3 regions of the Bacillus sp. WC2507 genome follow, and region 1 is predicted to be linked to each of the others. Evidence: predicted binding sites of a transcription regulator. Region 1 holds the regulator's gene; each other region holds the start of a gene.
What was found. The regulator Rex, encoded in region 1, represses fermentation and respiration genes when NADH is low (regulators of the CRP and FNR family bind a similar motif). The targets are predictions, from matches to a motif close to TTGTGAAATATTTCACAA.

Region 1 (6,300 bases):
CGGGCTTTAATACATCATCTCCTGTGAATAAGAAGTTACCTAGTATCGTGCGAATTTCTTTTTCAGGCTGCAATGGATATTCATCCCATAATTCATTTAAAACTCGCTTAGAAGATGTTAAGTTAGCTTGTTCTTGATCATAATAGCCAACAGAGACATTGGATCCGAAAGAAACATCACCATTTAGTAGAGGTAACTTATTCACAAGTGATTTTAACAATGTGGATTTCCCGATTCCGTTCGGTCCAACTAAAGCAACACTATCCCCGCGAGTTAAGCGCATTGTTACATGTTCAATAATCGGATCCTCATCATAGCCGATGGTTGCATCCTTTACTTGTAAAACATCATTTCCGCTTTGTTTTTCAATATCGAAGTGGAAGGATGCTGACTTAGAATCACCTAATGGTCTTGTTAATAATTCCATTCGGTCTAATTGTTTACGACGGCTTTGCGCACGTTTTGTCGTAGATGCACGAGCTATATTTTTTTGAACGAAGTCCTCAAGCTTAGCAATTTCATCCTGTTGCTTTTCATAACGTTTCATTTCTTGCTCGTATAGCGCTGATTTTAAATCTAAATATTTACTGTAGTTACCAACAAATCGTCTGCTCTCTTTATTCGAAATTTCATATACTTGTGTAACGAGTTTATCTAAGAAATAACGGTCATGGGAAACGATTAGTATTGCGCCAGGATAGCCTTGTAAATATTGTTCAAGCCATGTTAATGTTTCGATATCTAAATGGTTTGTAGGCTCGTCCAAAATAAGTAAGTCCGGTTTCGTTAATAATAATTTACCGAGAGCCAATCGAGTTTTTTGTCCACCGCTTAATGTAGAAATCGTCGTCTGATGCGTTTCAACTGGGAAGCCAAGCCCGCTTAAAATCGAACGAATATCTGCTTCGTACTGATAGCCACCTTGATCTTTATAATCTAATTGTAATTGATCGTAATCAGCTAATAATCTTTCATATATAGCCTCGTTTGAAAAGTTTTCTTCTTTTCCCATCTCTTGCTCTAGCCTTCGAAGTTTTGTCTCCATTTGCTGCAAGTGTGTAAAGACGGTTAACATTTCATCCCAAATTGTTAAAGATGTTTCTAACCCGGTATTTTGAGCTAAATATCCGATGGAGACATCTTTCGGTTTTATAATTTCGCCACCATCATGGGATAGCTCACCAGCTATTATTTTTAATAATGTAGATTTTCCGGCTCCATTTCGTCCGACTAATGCGATACGATCTTTCGTTTGAACTTCCAATTTTATGTTTGCAAGAATCGTTTCTGCACCGTATAATTTCGAAAGCGCGTTTACTTGTAATAAAATCAATGTTTTCACCTCAAATAATTTCTTAACTTTGCCATGTTTATATTTCTCAATCATACTAAAAATAGTGTATAGTTTAAAATAAAGAGAGAATACTTCTTTTCTTTATTATACAGGGAAATTCATGAGTGCTAAACTTCTGTATTTGATTCAAGCATATGAATAAAGATAGGAAGAGAGGAGAGGTTATATGGATCAGCACAAAATTCCACAGGCCACTGCCAAACGATTGCCTCTATACTATCGATTTATCCAAAACTTATCTCTTTCTGGTAAGCAACGTGTTTCATCAGCCGAATTGAGCGAAGCGGTAAAGGTTGATTCCGCAACGATTCGAAGAGATTTTTCATATTTTGGAGCGTTAGGGAAAAAGGGTTATGGATATAACGTAAATTATTTATTATCATTTTTCCGTGAAACACTCGACCAAGATGATATAACACGTGTAGCACTTATTGGAGTAGGTAATTTAGGGACCGCTTTCTTACATTATAATTTCACGAAAAACAATAATACAAAAATTGAAATGGCGTTTGACGTTAGTGAAGAGAAAGTCGGAACAGAAATCGGGGGCATTCCTGTATATCATTTAGATGAATTAGAAGAACGTTTATCAACTGATATACAAGTGGCAATATTAACAGTACCCGCTACAGTAGCACAATCTGTAGCAGATAGATTGGCGGAAACGAACGTGCATGGTATTTTAAATTTCACACCAGCGCGCTTAAATGTGTCAGACAATATAAGAATTCATCATATTGATTTAGCAGTAGAATTACAAACACTTGTTTACTTTTTGAAGAATTATCCACAATAAAACGCAGAGGAAGCGACCTCTGCGTTTTATTATTATTTTTTCTTTGTGAATTTAACTAAGATAAGGCGAAGTGCCAAATTAAAATCAATTGTTGCCATAACTGCAAATAGTATTGTCCACATATTCCAGATTGTATCTGTTACGTTCGTAATGGCGAAGCGTGTAAAGATACATCCAAGAAGGAAGTACAATGCAGCCATGAATAATGGCGAGTTTCTCATACTAAAAATCCTCCGATAAAGCCTTGCATTTTTTCAGCTTCTTTAATCATTTCTTGAATTTGTTCATTACTCACTAAAACTTGAGCAATTGCAACTAATGTATTCATTGCAACATGGGCTGCAATTGGAACGATAATGCGCTTCGTTTTTACATATAAAAAGGCGAATACGAGCCCCATAGCAGTGTATACCAATAAGTGAGTAAAATCAAAATGAATTGCTGCGAATACGAGAGAACTAATGATAGCAGCAATAAAGAAATTAAACTTCTTATACAGTGTACCAAATAAAATTTTTCTAAATACGATTTCTTCCAAAATAGGTCCTATTATAGATATAACGATAAGGAACCAAGGTGTCGTTCTTGCGATATCCATAAGTCTCGCTGTATTTTCAGATCCAGGTTTAATACCTAATACATACATTTCGATCATACCGGCAATACTTTGCGAGAAAAATGCTAAGAAGAATCCGATAAAAATCCAACCAATCGTAGCTGGAACAGTAGAGCGCTTTGTATCTAAATGTCTGTCGCGAATATCAGCTTTAAGTAACCAAAGTACGATACATAATGCAATAAAGAAGCTAATGATTGCCCAGTGTCCAGTTATGAGTTGAAATTTCTCTTCTCTAGTAAATCCCCTGTTATCATAAAGTCCAGTTTTCAGCAGAAGTGGTAATCCAGCAATGGATGATAACTGCATTAAAATGTATGTAACGATAACCCACCAATATTGTTTTTTCAAATGGTTTAACCATCCTTTCTAACTCTAGTGTATGAGATAAGGTAGGATAACATGTAAGTATGCTACCTACGATATAAACCTCACTTAAATTATGTTTTTTTCGTAAATCCTTATTTGAAATGATAATAGAAGACAGGAGAAAGTTGTGTGTATAGCGAAAACAACTTAGGGTGTCCTTTCATATTGTAACATACGAGTAGTGGAAACAACGATTCATATAGTAAAGGTAGAAGAAGAGGGACTCTATATAGAAAAGTGTATAGCTTAATTTGCGAAAAAATTATGATTTTTTTACTTGCAAAAGAAATTGAGATTATTTATTATTATAAGTGTGTTAGCACTCGGGTGAGTTGAGTGCTAATAAATAAAATTTACATAACAAAATGAGGAGGTTATTGTTCATGCTAAAGCCATTAGGTGATCGCGTTGTAATTGAGCTTGTTCAAGCAGAAGAAAAAACAGCAAGTGGTATTGTATTACCAGACACTGCAAAAGAAAAACCACAAGAGGGTAAAGTTATTGCAGTAGGTACTGGTCGAGTGCTTGAAAATGGTGAGCGTGTTGCTTTAGAGGTAGCAGCAGGTGATCTTATCATCTTCTCAAAATATGCAGGTACTGAAGTGAAATACGAAGGTACAGACTACTTGATTTTACGTGAAAGTGACATTTTAGCAGTTATCGGTTAATTATATAAATCTTAAAAAATCCAAGGGGGTCAATTATTATGGCAAAAGATATTAAATTTAGTGAAGAAGCACGTCGTTCGATGCTTCGCGGTGTCGACACTCTTGCAAACGCAGTAAAAGTAACGCTTGGACCAAAAGGTCGTAACGTTGTACTTGAGAAAAAATTTGGTTCACCACTTATTACAAATGATGGTGTAACAATCGCAAAAGAAATCGAATTAGAAGATGCATTCGAAAACATGGGTGCAAAATTAGTAGCAGAAGTTGCTAGCAAAACAAATGATGTAGCTGGTGACGGAACAACAACTGCAACTGTATTAGCACAAGCTATGATTCGTGAAGGTCTTAAAAACGTAACAGCTGGTGCGAACCCAATGGGTCTTCGTAAAGGTATCGAAAAAGCTGTTACTGCTGCAATTGCAGAATTAAAAGAGATTTCTAAACCAATCGAAGGCAAATCTTCTATCGCACAAGTAGCTGCTATTTCTGCAGCTGACGAAGAAGTAGGTCAATTAATCGCTGAAGCAATGGAGCGCGTTGGTAACGACGGCGTTATTACTTTAGAAGAATCTAAAGGATTTACAACAGAATTAGACGTAGTAGAAGGTATGCAATTTGATCGTGGATATGCATCTCCTTACATGATTACTGATTCTGACAAAATGGAAGCAGTTCTTGATAACCCATACATCTTAATTACTGATAAGAAGATTTCTAACATCCAAGAAATCTTACCAGTATTAGAGCAAGTGGTACAACAAGGTAAACCACTTCTTATCATTGCTGAAGATGTAGAAGGTGAAGCATTAGCTACATTAGTAGTGAACAAACTTCGTGGTACATTCAATGTAGTAGCTGTTAAAGCTCCTGGATTTGGTGACCGTCGTAAAGCAATGCTAGAAGATATCGCAATCTTAACTGGTGGCGAAGTAATCACTGAAGAATTAGGTCGTGACTTAAAATCTGCTACAATTGAATCTTTAGGACGCGCTGGTAAAGTTGTTGTAACGAAAGAAAACACAACTGTAGTTGAAGGTATCGGAAATTCACAACAAATCGAAGCTCGCATCGGTCAAATCCGCGCGCAATTAGAAGAAACTACTTCTGAATTCGATCGTGAAAAATTACAAGAGCGTCTTGCAAAACTTGCAGGTGGCGTAGCAGTAATTAAAGTAGGTGCAGCAACTGAAACTGAGTTAAAAGAGCGCAAACTTCGCATTGAAGATGCACTTAACTCAACTCGTGCAGCAGTAGAAGAAGGTATCGTTGCAGGTGGTGGTACTTCACTTATGAACGTATACACGAAAGTAGCTTCTATCGTAGCTGAAGGCGACGAAGCAACAGGTATCAACATCGTACTTCGTGCATTAGAAGAGCCAGTTCGTCAAATCGCAATCAACGCTGGTCTAGAAGGATCTGTAGTTGTAGAGCGTCTAAAAGGCGAAAAAGTAGGCGTTGGTTTCAACGCAGCTACTGGCGAGTGGGTTAACATGCTTGAAACTGGTATCGTAGATCCAGCTAAAGTAACTCGCTCTGCACTTCAAAACGCAGCATCTGTTGCAGCTATGTTCTTAACAACTGAAGCTGTAGTTGCTGACAAGCCAGAACCAGCTGGTGCTGCTGGAATGCCTGACATGGGCGGCATGGGCATGGGCGGTATGGGCGGAATGATGTAATAAGCATCACTCTGTGAAGCTGTGCAATGTATAAATAAATAATTAGAAGGCTACTTCCTTGGTAAAAGGAGGTAGTCTTTTTTGTGTTGTTAAATTTTGCATACCAAGAATTTCTGGAAGACCGTAAGTTTAGGAATACAACGGAGGTAAATATTCAAAATTATAAGGTTCTCTTAGGTGGTTTTATTGATTACTGTCACGATAATGACATTTTGAATGTTGAAGAAGTAGAATTAAGGATGTGCAGGAACTAATAAAAGAGTATGCGGATAAAGTTCTGGATAGAGTAGATGTAAAAAATGATTATCACGATTCGTATACAGCATCTAAAGTATTACGTGAAGAACTTAAGGATGCAGCGCATCATCTAACGCCTTGGAACGACAGTAGGGCAGAAAAGGCACAAAAAATATTAAAGGAATTTAGGATAGACCATGATTCGGCGGCTAACGGAGTATTTTTATCTTATAAAGTGAATGAATACGTGGTTACTGAAGTCTTACACATAGGCAATCATAGTTCAGAGTACATACTTGAAGTAGAGAGGGTATGAAGTCTTATTAAGAAACGAGGCGGTACCCAGGAAGATATTGTTGAATCTTTACATGATATAAGAGAACGTTTATTGAATGGTGAATTAAAATTAAATAAATCGAAGAAAGAGTAATCTTATTTATACTAGAAAAATAGCAAAGGAGAGTAAAAATGAAAATTTGGGAATTAAAGAGTTCATTTGATGACTATGAATCCTTTCAGCTATTGAATTTAGAAGGAGATTCTAAAAAATATTTTGAAGGAAAAATTGACTCGGCAGCAAAAGC
Region 2 (6,300 bases), 4.3 Mb from region 1:
AGGGCCAGCAAAAAGAATTTATTCTTTAACTGAATATGGAGAGCAATATTTAACAACATGTGCGACTTCTTTTGAACATTATCAAAATATGTTGCGGACGTTTTTTACGTTATACACCAATGCATTCTTTCCATTTTCTACTTCTCCAGAAAAGGATGAAAAGGATTCTTCATCTTCACCTGGTGGTACAGCAGATTAATCTGCGTTCATAATATGCAAAAAAACATTTGGAGGTCAAACAATGGAAACTAAGCCATACGAATTAGTCGATGCATTTTGGAAAAACTGGTCTCAATCTCTTTCCCTCTTCTCTTCAGCTGGGAAACAATTAGAGCAACTTACTTTAGAAACTTTAAAACAACAACAAGACGCTCTGCATAAATTAACATCAGGAGTAGATGAACTAGAAAAAGAACTACAACAATTCACTGCTCAGTTCAATAACCAATATACAGATTATGTGAAGCAATTAACTGGAAACTCCTTAAATGATCAAATTAACGAGTGGCAAGGGAAATGGAATGAACTTTCTACTCAAATGCACCAACTTACTGTTTCTCCTACGAAAACATCTTTGTCTATTCTTACTCAAACTAGTGGTCAATTTGAAGAAACAACAAAACAATTTATTGAACAGCAACAATTACAACGTGAAGAGGTTCAAAAACAATTTGAAGTTTTTTTGGGAGAGTTCAAGTCCAAACAACTAGAACTCGCAAAGCAGTTCGAGGAAAACTCAAAAAATTTATTTACTTCCATCAAGTAAGAAAAATGTGGGAGCTAACTGCAGCACAAACAAAACTCTTTCTTCCTCCTACTACATCAAGATGGCTGGCATTTTTCGATATGGAAAAGAAGGAGGCCCAAATGAATCCATTTCAAGAAGCACAAACTGTTCCGGAGCTTCGTTATGATGAGATTCAAGTCGGTGATCAAGCATCCCTTACAAAAACGATTACGGATGAGGACGTTATCAATTTTGCAAAATTGACTGGAGATGTGAATCCTATTCATATTTTAGACTCTTTTGCAAAAACGACAATGTTTAAAGAACGTATTGCTCATGGTATGCTCGTTTCAAGTTTTATTTCTACTATCCTTGGAACGAAGCTCCCAGGAAAAAATACGATTTATTTATCTCAAAACGTTTCATTCCGTGCTCCTGTCAAGATTGGCGATACACTTCGCGTTGTGGCAGAAGTCATAAAAAAACGTGACGATAAAAAAATCATTACGTTGCAAACAAACATATATAATCAATCAGGTGATATTGTCGTTGAAGGTACAGCGACAATACTGAAAAAAGAGTAGCAAATTTGCTACTCTTTTTTCTATCCAATAACTTCTAATCACACCGATTACTTCCGCGTATGAGTACGCCGTTTCCACATAAAATAACGTTACCAGTTTAGATAGGTACTTAGCTGAACTGGACTACTCATAAGGATGTGTATCAACATGGTAAAAACAAACAAATTACTAGTTCCAGGTGCAGAACAAGCACTTGAACAATTTAAATATGAAATTGCACAAGAATTCGGCGTAAGCTTAGGTTCTAATACAGCATCTCGTTCTAACGGTTCAGTTGGCGGCGAAGTAACGAAACGCCTTGTTGCTTTAGCTCAACAACAATTACGTGGATAAACCTATAACATATGGCTTAGAGGCAGATATTCTCTGCCTCTTTCTATTTTTAACATACATAATCGTGCTTTTTCACATACTAGTAAGAGCAAACTGAAAGGAACGATATGTAACATGAAACGGATTAACATTCGTATGAGTCCTCCCCGTGTTCTTACTTTGTCTTTTATTATGTTATCAGTTATCGGCACATGCTTATTAAAGCTACCAATTGCTACAACAACGTCTATTTCATGGCTCGATGCTTTATTTACAACCATTTCTGCTTGTACGGTTACAGGGCTTGGTGTTGTGGACACTGGGAAAGTATTTACCTTATTTGGCCAATGTGTCATTTTAGCGCTTATACAAGTTGGCGGACTTGGCATTATGAGCTTTGCCGTTTTAATTGCAATTATGCTCGGCAGAAAAATTGGCCTTCAAAACCGAATTTTACTGCAACAAGCGTTAAATCAAACGAATATTGGTGGCGTCATTCGTCTTGCCAAAGCATTATTTTTATTCTCTTTTACAGTCGAATGTATCGCTACTTTGATTCTTTCTTTTGAATGGGTACCGAAATACGGTATTGCTAAAGGGGTCTATTATAGCTTTTTTCATTCGATCTCTGCATTTAACAATGCTGGTTTTTCTGTATGGAGCGATAATTTAATGTCCCATTCTCATAGCATTCTTGTCAATCTCGTTATTTCCTCCCTCATTATTTTAGGTGGGATTGGTTTTACAGTAATCGTAGATATAAAAAGAAAGAAAAATTTTAAAAACCTTACATTACACTCAAAACTTATGCTCTCTTCTACTCTAATCGTCAATATTATTGCGACTGTTTTTATTTTTATATTCGAGTTCCACAATTCCCTTTCTATGAGAGGATTTACCCCATTTGAAGAAGGAATGGCCGCTTATTTCCAGGCGATTTCAACGCGTACTGCCGGGTTTAATACAGTTGATATTTCTGCATTATCAAAGCCTTCCCTTTTATTAATGATGCTCCTAATGTTTATTGGGGCTGGCAGTGCTTCAACTGGTGGCGGAATTAAGTTAACAACATTTTTAATCATGTTTTTTGGGGTATTTAAATTTTTACAAGAACGAGATGATATTGTCGTGTTTAAAAAATCTATTAAAGATACTCTCATCGTCAAATCATTGACCATCACGATTATTTCCATTTCATTTATCTTTTTTGCTATTTTAATTTTAAGTATTACTGAGCGAGTTCCTCTATTGATGAGTGCTTTCGAAGTATTTTCAGCATTTGGAACTGTCGGTCTCAGTATGAATTTCACACCACACTTAACTATGATTGGAAAAGCTATTATCATCTTTATGATGTTTTTTGGGAAGATGGGACCTTTAACATTGGCTTTTTCTTTTGCACGTAAAAAGAAACAAAAAATAAAATATCCGAATGAAGATATTTTAACAGGTTGACAACCGTATAAATTATCCATATAATGAGAGTACAATAGCATATCTCCAAAGGGGAGTAGCGTCCAAGAATCTTTCTTGGAAACAAAGTCGTCATTACGTAGAACTTAGTTCTTCCGGCTTTGTTGGCATTTTCATTACATATGTCTAGCAAGACCTTTGCCTATTAACGGCAGAGGTCTTTTTTGTATTCATTACCAAATTCTTCCAAAGTTAATAGGCAGGAGTATGGGGAAACTAAATAGTGGGGAAATTCTTCACTTATTTAGTACTTATAGAAATGAGAGGAGAATGTACATGGATGTATCATTATTATTGGAGTATGGTTGGGTATTACTCATCCTAATTGCACTTGAGGGGATTTTAGCGGCTGATAACGCGCTTGTTCTTGCAATTATGGTAAAACATTTACCAGAAGAAAAACGAAAGAAAGCACTATTTTATGGATTAGCGGGGGCATTTGTTTTCCGATTCGGATCGTTATTTATGATCTCGTTCTTAGTCGATGTATGGCAAGTGCAAGCAATTGGTGCCATTTACCTTATGTTTATCGCTGGTAATCACTTATTTAAAACGTATGTTAAAAAGAATACAGATGAAGAAACAGAAGAAAAAGAAGCAAAGAAAAAACAAGAGAATTTTTGGTGGACTGTATTTAAAGTTGAGGTTGCTGATATCGCCTTCGCAGTTGATTCAATTTTAGCTGCTGTTGCATTAGCAATGACTTTACCAAAAACAGGATTAGGTACAATTGGTAGTCTTGATACTGGGCAATTCGTTGTTATCTTTGTAGGTGGACTTATCGGATTAATCATTATGCGATTTGCAGCAACTGCTTTCGTACAAATCTTAAAACGTAAACCAGGACTTGAAACTGCAGCATTCTTAATTGTAGGTTGGGTTGGTGTGAAGCTAGCAGTTTATACATTAGCACACCCTGCATTAAATGTAATTCCACATTCATTCCCAGAATCCACTCCGTGGAAGCTTACATTCTGGATTGTATTAGTCGGAATCGCAGTTGGTGGTTGGTTCTTCTCGAAAGAAGTAGAAGTAAAAGTAGAAAAGAATTTAGACGAAAAAGCGCTGTAATTACAGCGCTTTTTCTCTTTTCCTTGTCCCCTCTCTATGTCCAGAAAAAATTCCATTATACTATTTTTTGTAAGCGTTTTCCTTATATATGTATGTCCTTTTTGTGAAACATTGCACAAACTCATTGAAACTATGACCGAATCCATGTACTTTATTCATATAAGGAGTATTTATAGATGATGTACTAAAGGAGCGTATTACTCATGCTAGAACAAGGATTAGATTATGTTGTCAAACTGGCTAAGAGCAAAAAACAAATGCTAGATACAAACCCGATGCAATATTTCATTCGTGCCGCACTTGCGGGTATTTATATCGGCTTTATTATTGTACTATGTTTTAAATTAGGTAACTTTTTTCACATTGCAGATTCACCAGCAACTTATTTAGCTGCTTCTATGTTTTTCGGAATTGCCCTCGTACTTATTATATATGGCGGTGCTGAATTGTTTACTGGAAATACAATGTATTTCACAGTGGCAACTTTACGGAAAGAAACAACGATTTCTGATACACTTCGTAACTGGGTTGCTTGTTATGCAGGTAACTTAGCTGGCGCTTTATTCTTTGCCTTACTATTTTACGCAACTGGCATTTTCGGAGCAATTGATCACGGTCATTTCATGAATAAAGTAGTGGAAGGAAAAATGAATACACCTACAATACAATTATTCTTTAAAGCAATTTTATGTAACTGGCTTGTATGTCTTGCTTGTTTCTTACCTTCTCAAGTTAAAGGTGATACAGCAAAAATTATGATGATGATGCTACTCGTTTTCACATTCTTCTTATCTGGTTACGAGCATAGCATCGCAAACTTATCACTATTTGCTTTATCTTTAGTTTCACCGCATCCGGAGACAATTTCTTTTGCAGGTGCTATTCATAATTTAATTCCAGTTACAATTGGTAACATTATTGGCGGGTCTGTATTTGTCGGTATGGTATACCACTACTTAACAAAGAAAACACCTGAAGTTCAACAGGAAGAAACTGAAATCGCAGCAGCTCAACAAGAAGAGATTATTCCTTTACAAGCACATATGAAACATTAAAAACTCCAAAGTTTTACTTTGGAGTTTTTAGCTCCCCACATATTTAACAACAAGATTAGGATTAATCTCTCCTTCTTCCTTTCCCTTATTAATTCTCTGTTTCATCTTGTACATACCGATGACATCATTCGTATGAAGGTGAATTTCATTTACGTATAACCCCTCTTTACAAAAAACCTCTACAAAATCTAATCCACTTTTTTCTCCCCACCCCATATTGAAATCAAGGGAAAGAATATTCACATCATAATCCCGAACCATTTGCAAGGCACATTCTACTGTAGTTGCGGGCACATACCCGTACGGACAACTTCTTTGATCATCCATATATACGTTCACTCTCTATCCCCTCTCTATTTTGTATACGTGACCAACATGTAACATATTGCCCCAAGGCTAATAAAAGGGCCAAACGGAATTGGGGTCCTCATTTTCATACGTTTTAATACTATACCAGCCCCAAAGAAACAGAGACTAAAACAAGATGCTAAAAATAAAATCATAAAAATCCCTTTCAGTCCCACTATAAATCCAAGTAACGAAAGTAATTTTACATCTCCTCCACCAAGCCCTTCTGGATATATTTTTTGCATGCAATATAACAAAATGAATATAACCCCACTACCAACTATACTATCTGTCCAAGTGACTAACGGTACAAAAACACATTCTAAAATGAGTAAACAGGCGAACCAAGCTAAAATACGATTAGGGATTAACATATATATGTAATCTGTAATTGAAATAATAAGAAGTAACGAAAAAAGCGATAAAATGATGATAAGCTCTCGTTCCACCCCAATCATATATACAGTAAGAAGAAATATCATTCCGGTTACAAGTTCAAATACTACGTACAAAATTGAAATTTCCCTCTTACAATTCGTACAACGTCCTCTTTGTATACAAAATGAAATGATTGGAATCAATTCTTTTGGCTTCAGCACATACTTACAATAATAACAATGTGAACGCGGGGTAATGATAGACTCACCTAGTGGAACTCTCATCGCAATTAACATAAAAAAAGAACCAAACACCATCCCCACTAACAATGCATATAAATAAGTGAACATCC
Region 3 (6,300 bases), 2.3 Mb from region 1:
AAAAGAAAAATGATGCCCGTTTAAAGAGGATGGAAGATAGATTACAGCTAATTTCGAAAGAAATGGGAATTGTAGATAGAGAACCTGAAATTAATAAAGAGTTGCGTCAGCTTACGGAAGAAGGTAAAACAGTTACAGCAGTTAAGAGAGTAAGAGAAGCTTTTGGTTTTTCCTTACTAGAGGCGAAGCAATATGTCGATAAATTATAAAAAAGATCATCCGATTGGGTGATCTTTTTTCACTGTACCATGCGTGTATTTACATAAGCAGCGATTATAACGTGGCCAATTATAATGATAGGAAATACGATTTTTACATTAGGAGTAAGGAAGACGCTACCAATTGTAGCAATAACACCAGCAATTAAATTATAAAGACCAACTATTTTTGATAACTTTACTTTATTTGGTACACGGCGTTCATTGAATCCTGATAAGAGCCAAGTGTATTGTTTAACTCCGATGAAATAGGCTAGTGCAAATGAAATGATTGCTAGTATGAATAATGATGGAGAAGCGAAGAGAGCCATTGAAAACACCTCCGTTAAAGGACTGTAAATAAATTATAGTATGAATATTAACGTTTAACAAAATTAAAGCGTACAAAATTTTGTGCGCTTTTTATTAATGGTATGAAAAATATGGAAGAAAAGATGGAACAAACATTTGAAATGAATTGTCTATTATAGGTAATAACTATTTCGTTTGAAAGAAAGGGTGGAGAAAATGAAAAATACATTATTAAAATTAGGGGTATGTGTTAGTTTACTAGGAACAACTCAATTTGTTAGTGCAATTTCTTCTGTGAAAGCGGAACAAAAGCTAGAGCAAAACGTAATAAAAAATGAGACAGGAACCATTTCAATTTCTCAGTTAAACAAAAATGTATGGGTTCATACGGAGTTAGGTTATTTTAACGGGGAAGCAGTTCCTTCGAACGGTCTAGTTCTTACTACTTCTAAAGGGTTAGTACTTGTCGATTCTTCTTGGGATGATAAGTTAACGAAGGAATTAATAGAGATGGTAGAAAAGAAATTTAAGAAGCGCGTAACGGATGTTATTATTACACATGCGCACGCTGATCGAATTGGCGGAATAAAAACGTTGAAAGAAAGAGGCATTAAAGCGCATAGTACAGCATTGACTGCGGAACTAGCAAAGAAAAATGGATATGAAGAACCACTTGGAGATTTACAAACTATTACGAATTTGAAGTTTGGAAATATGAAAGTAGAAACGTTCTATCCAGGGAAAGGACATACAGAAGATAATATTGTCGTATGGTTACCACAATATAAAATTTTAGCTGGAGGCTGTATAGTGAAATCTGCGGAAGCTAAAGATTTAGGAAACGTCGCTGATGCCTATGTAAATGAATGGTCTACATCGATTGAGAATGTGCTGCAGCGATATAGAAATATAAATTCGGTAGTACCTGGTCATGGAGAAGTAGGAGACAGAGGATTACTTTTACATACAGTGGATTTGTTGAAATAAGAAACTTTTGGAATATAAAAGCGAGGAGAAACAATTTTCTCCTCGCTTTCTTCTAACTATATTTAAATGCTGAACCTGTCTATTACGCCTGCATACGTTACTGAGATTTTAATTCCAAGTATACAAATACCAGTACCGTCATAATTGCTATAACAACGTAAGTAACATCAAGCATTATAAGTGTCTTTAAAGTTTCAGTCATCCTCATTCACCCCTGGTATGAAAATATAACATAATCTCTTATCAATCAGATCAGAGATTATAAAGATAACAATGTAAATGAAATTTCTTAAGTATTTTCTATATAAATATATCATATAAATAATGTAAACAATGTTAAGATAATGTAAATGTATTGTAAATAAAGAACTTTCTCATAGAATCTTTAATCAAAAATAGCTAGTTAATAGTTCTCTAAATCTATTAACTAGCTATTTGAAAGTACCAACAAAGATGTGCATTTTTCAGTAATGTTTTTAGAGTCAATAAAAATATTATGTCAACAATATGAACTGTCACAAATTTTTATATATTATTGTGATTGATATCACATCCTTTTTTCCTAATGGGTATTATGCTTGATTTGTAAGGAATGATTGGGAGAGGGTGGGATGATCATGTTTTGTTATCAATGTGAACAAACGCCAACAGGCGGATGTAAAGTAATAGGTGTTTGCGGTAAAAATGAAACAATAGCAAGTTTACAAGATACGATTGTGTTTGGGCTAAAAGGAATTGCAGCTTATCGTACGCATGCTGCTCAGCTAGGGTATACGGATGCATTTGTAGATGCTACGACGCAAGAAGCACTGTATATGACATTAACAAATTCCAACTTTAATGAACAAGAACATATTGATATGGCTATGAAAGTAGGGAAATCGGCTTTACGAGTAATGGAGTTGTTAGATGAGGCGCATACGAATCACTTTGGTGTTCCAGAGCCCGTTCAAATTACACAAAACCATGTAGAAGGTAAAGCAATTGTAGTTACTGGTCATAATTTATTTGCGTTAGAAGAGTTATTAAAGCAAACAGAAGGAAAAGAAATTAATATTTATACGCATTCTGAAATGTTACCAGCACACGGTTATCCGCAGCTGAAAAAATATAAACATTTAAAAGGAAACATCGGTAAGGCATGGTATGATCAACGACGTCTTTTCGAAAAATTTACAGGTGCTATATTAGCGACAACGAACTGTGTTATGCCAATTAAAGGGTCATACTCTGATCGATTCTTTTCATATGATATTGCCGGTTTAGAGGGTGTACAAAAAATTGAAAATGATGATTTTGCACCATTGATTCAAAAAGCGCTTGAACTTCCAGAAGTACATATGGAGTCGGATGAGCAGTTAGTAACAGGGTTTCATCATAATACAGTATTATCATTAGCTCCGGAAATTATTAATGCAGTAAAAGAAGGAAAGATTAAGCGTTTCTTTGTCATCGCAGGTTGTGATGCTCCGGGAAAAGGCGGAGAATATTATCGTGAATTAGCAACGTCGCTTCCGCCAGAAACGGTTATTTTAACAACTTCTTGCGGGAAATTCCGTTTTAATGATGTGAGTTATGGTGTTGTACCTGGTACGGAGATTCCGCGTTACATTGATTTAGGACAATGCAATAATTCCATTTCTACAGTGAAAATAGCGGCCGCTTTAGCAGATGCTTTCCAATGTGAAGTGAATGAATTGCCAGTAAGTATTGTCTTATCATGGTTTGAACAAAAAGCGGTTGCTATTTTACTTGGGCTATTTAGTCTTGGAATTCAAGATATTCGTATCGGTCCAAAGGCGCCTGAATTTATTTCACCTGGCGTGCTTGATGTATTACAAGAAACATTCGGTTTAAAACTCATTACAACTGCAGCGGAAGATATGGATATGATGTTATCGTAACAAAAGAATAATTCTGTCTTTATTAATAAGAAGAGCTAGCCTATAGCGCCCCAAAACAAAAATGTAGAATATTTGTTTTGGGGTATTTTTTTCTTAGCGGGATAGGTATGTGGCGAAATTTCTTCCAAAAGAAAATTGGCTGTATCTAATAGGTAATAGTTGATTTTAGAAAAATATAAAAATCGAGTTGACATTTACGACTACTCAGTCATACAATGTAGTTGTAGTAGGTGATACTGAGTAGTGTTGTTTCTCAGAATATTTTCAGTAAATAATAGGTAATAGGGGATTTTAGAAAAATTTTGAAAATGAGTTGACATTTACGACTACTCAGTCATACAATGTAGTTGTAGTAGGTGATACTGAGTAGTGTTGTTTCTCAAAATATTTTCAGTAAACAATAGGTAATAGCGGATTTTAGAAAAAATTTGAAAATGAGTTGATATCTACCACTACTTAGTCATACAATGTAGTTGTAATAAGTAATACTGAATAGTATAGTTTTACTCAAAAGCTATTCAGTAAAAATTCGCCTTAGTACTCTGTAATACTGAATATAAGTCAGACAGAATAGGGGGTAAAGGAGGATCATAATATGGAAAATTTAACTGAAATGCTGAAAGGTTCACTGGAAGGGTGTGTGCTGGAAATCATTAGCCGCCGTGAAACGTATGGCTATGAGATTACCCGTCACCTGAATGATCTTGGGTTTACCGAAGTAGTAGAAGGAACGGTTTATACCATCCTCGTAAGATTAGAAAAGAAAAAGCTTGTGAATATTGAAAAGAAACCATCAGATATGGGACCGCCTCGTAAGTTTTATTCATTAAATGAGGATGGCCGTCAGGAGCTTGAATTGTTTTGGAAAAAATGGGATTTTGTATCTTCAAAAATTAACGTCTTGAAGTCAAACTAGCCTCATAATATAAAATGTTCCGGCTCATATTTGGAGAGTTTCTTGTTCTGCTTTATAAAAAAGGAGGAAAATAAGATGTTGGAAATGTTCAAAAAATTAATTGGTGATAAAAAAGAGTATAAAATGATGATGGCACGTGTTGGAGCACTGCCAGAGGACTATCAGTTTGTGTTTAAAAAAATTCAAAACTACATGTGGAATTTCTCAGCGGGTAATGGAATGGATATGCTGCACATACAATATGAATTAATCGATTTGTTTGAAGCTGGTGCAGCTGAAGGCAGACAAGTGCTAGACATTACTGGGGAAGATGTGGCATCCTTTGCTGACGAACTAGTGGCAAACGCTAAAACGTATGTCTCTAAGTATCGTGAGGATTTGAATGAAAGTATTATGAAGAAATTGAGAAAAAAATAAATGCAATAAGTAATACCGACTGATTAGCTGGTTACAAATGTGAACTGCCGCCATCGCTATTCAGTTATATTTTTAAACCAGTACTAAGTAATACAGATTATCAGTGGTACTAAATAGAGGGTGTAGGTAATCAATTTTTATAAGGGGGAAAAAGTATGAGCAAGACAGCAATTTCTGTAAAAGGGTTAAAAAAATCTTTTAAAGACAAGGAAGTTTTAAAAGGGGTGGATTTTGAGGTGCAGCGTGGCTCCATTTTCGCGCTGCTAGGCTCAAATGGAGCGGGAAAGACGACAATGGTCAACATCCTTTCGACGCTAATGAAACAAGATGATGGTGAAGTAAGTATTTGCGGATTTGATGTCCAGCGTCAACCAGATTATGTCCGTCAAAGCATCAGTTTGACAGGACAGTTCGCAGCTTTAGACGGCATGCTGACTGGAAGGGAAAACTTGATAATGATCGCTAGGTTACGTGGTGTTTCCAATCCCGCTCAAGTTGCTGACAATCTACTTGCACGATTTAGCCTGACTGATGCGGCAAACCAAAGGGCAGATCAGTATTCAGGCGGGATGAAGCGCCGGCTTGATATCGCGATGAGTTTGATTGGGGCGCCAGCAGTTATTTTTCTTGACGAACCAACGACTGGACTTGATCCGGAAGCGCGAATCGAAGTGTGGGATACAGTCAAGGAACTTGCCGGTAGCGGTACAACGATCTTGCTTACGACTCAGTACTTGGAGGAAGCAGAACAATTGGCAGACCGTATCGCTATTTTGCATGGCGGGAAAATTATTACGACAGGTACTCTTGCTGAACTAAAAGAGATGTTCCCACCAGCAAAAGTAGAGTATATAGAGAAGCAGCCGACATTGGAAGAGATTTTCCTTGCGATTATCGGTAAAAAGGAGGAGATGTAAATGAAAAGCAAAACAGGGGTATTACTAGGGCGCTTAATGCGTAACATTATGCGCAGTCCGGATACAATTATTACGGTAGCGATAACACCGATTATGATGATGCTATTGTTTGTTTATGTGTTTGGCGGCGCAATAAAAACAGGAACGGAAAACTACGTTAATTATTTATTGCCGGGAATTTTGCTCATGGCTATCGCATCCGGTGTAGCTTACACTTCCGTGCGACTATTTACGGATGTAAAGAGTGGACTGATGGCACGTTTCATTACGATGCCTATTAAGCGCTCATCGATATTGTGGGCTCACGTATTAACATCTCTTGTTGCTAATGTACTTACTATCGTGGTGGTTATTCTTGTTGCGCTCTTAATGGGCTTTCGTTCCAGTGCTAATATTCTAGATTGGCTTGCAGTAGCTGGGATACTAGGAATGTTTACGTTATCGCTAACATGGTTGGCTATTATTCCAGGGCTGAAAGCAAAGTCTATGGAAGGGGCGACTGCTTACTCGTACCCACTCGTTTTTCTTCCATTTATTAGTTCGGCCTTTGTACCTACCGAAACGATGCCAAAAATTGTTCGTGCGTTTGCTGAGAATCAGCCTGTAACTTCAATCGTGAATGCAATTCGTGCTCTATTATATGAAGGAAC

Region 2: the regulator Rex is predicted to act here: its motif matches at 4,269-4,286, upstream of ACUN28_RS22845 (formate/nitrite transporter family protein).
Region 3: the regulator Rex is predicted to act here: its motif matches at 2,032-2,049, upstream of hcp (hydroxylamine reductase).

Annotation. Positions count from the first base shown of each region.
Region 1 covers NZ_JBQXPN010000001.1:14,071-20,370, reverse strand. Annotated here, with positions in the region: gene ACUN28_RS00105 (ABC-F family ATP-binding cassette domain-containing protein) at 1-1,333, opposite strand, end outside; gene ACUN28_RS00100 (redox-sensing transcriptional repressor Rex) at 1,521-2,150, shown strand; gene ACUN28_RS00095 (YdiK family protein) at 2,183-2,371, opposite strand; gene ACUN28_RS00090 (CPBP family intramembrane glutamic endopeptidase) at 2,368-3,117, opposite strand; gene groES (co-chaperone GroES) at 3,519-3,803, shown strand; gene groL (chaperonin GroEL) at 3,842-5,479, shown strand; gene ACUN28_RS00075 (AHH domain-containing protein) at 5,721-6,032, shown strand; gene ACUN28_RS00070 (imm11 family protein) at 6,185-6,300, shown strand, end outside.
Region 2 covers NZ_JBQXPN010000001.1:4,324,144-4,330,443, forward strand. Annotated here, with positions in the region: gene phaQ (poly-beta-hydroxybutyrate-responsive repressor) at 1-199, shown strand, start outside; gene phaP (polyhydroxyalkanoic acid inclusion protein PhaP) at 242-766, shown strand; gene ACUN28_RS22825 (MaoC family dehydratase) at 868-1,311, shown strand; gene ACUN28_RS22830 (alpha/beta-type small acid-soluble spore protein) at 1,459-1,644, shown strand; gene ACUN28_RS22835 (TrkH family potassium uptake protein) at 1,759-3,078, shown strand; yybP-ykoY riboswitch at 3,117-3,282, shown strand; gene ACUN28_RS22840 (TerC family protein) at 3,373-4,167, shown strand; gene ACUN28_RS22845 (formate/nitrite transporter family protein) at 4,371-5,222, shown strand; gene ACUN28_RS22850 (cyclic-phosphate processing receiver domain-containing protein) at 5,250-5,561, opposite strand; gene ACUN28_RS22855 (prepilin peptidase) at 5,576-6,298, opposite strand.
Region 3 covers NZ_JBQXPN010000001.1:2,321,003-2,327,302, forward strand. Annotated here, with positions in the region: gene ACUN28_RS12260 (hypothetical protein) at 1-209, shown strand, start outside; gene ACUN28_RS12265 (DUF3784 domain-containing protein) at 239-529, opposite strand; gene bla2 (BcII family subclass B1 metallo-beta-lactamase) at 726-1,496, shown strand; gene hcp (hydroxylamine reductase) at 2,114-3,400, shown strand; gene ACUN28_RS12280 (PadR family transcriptional regulator) at 3,996-4,316, shown strand; gene ACUN28_RS12285 (DUF1048 domain-containing protein) at 4,392-4,733, shown strand; gene ACUN28_RS12290 (ABC transporter ATP-binding protein) at 4,889-5,650, shown strand; gene ACUN28_RS12295 (ABC transporter permease) at 5,651-6,300, shown strand, end outside.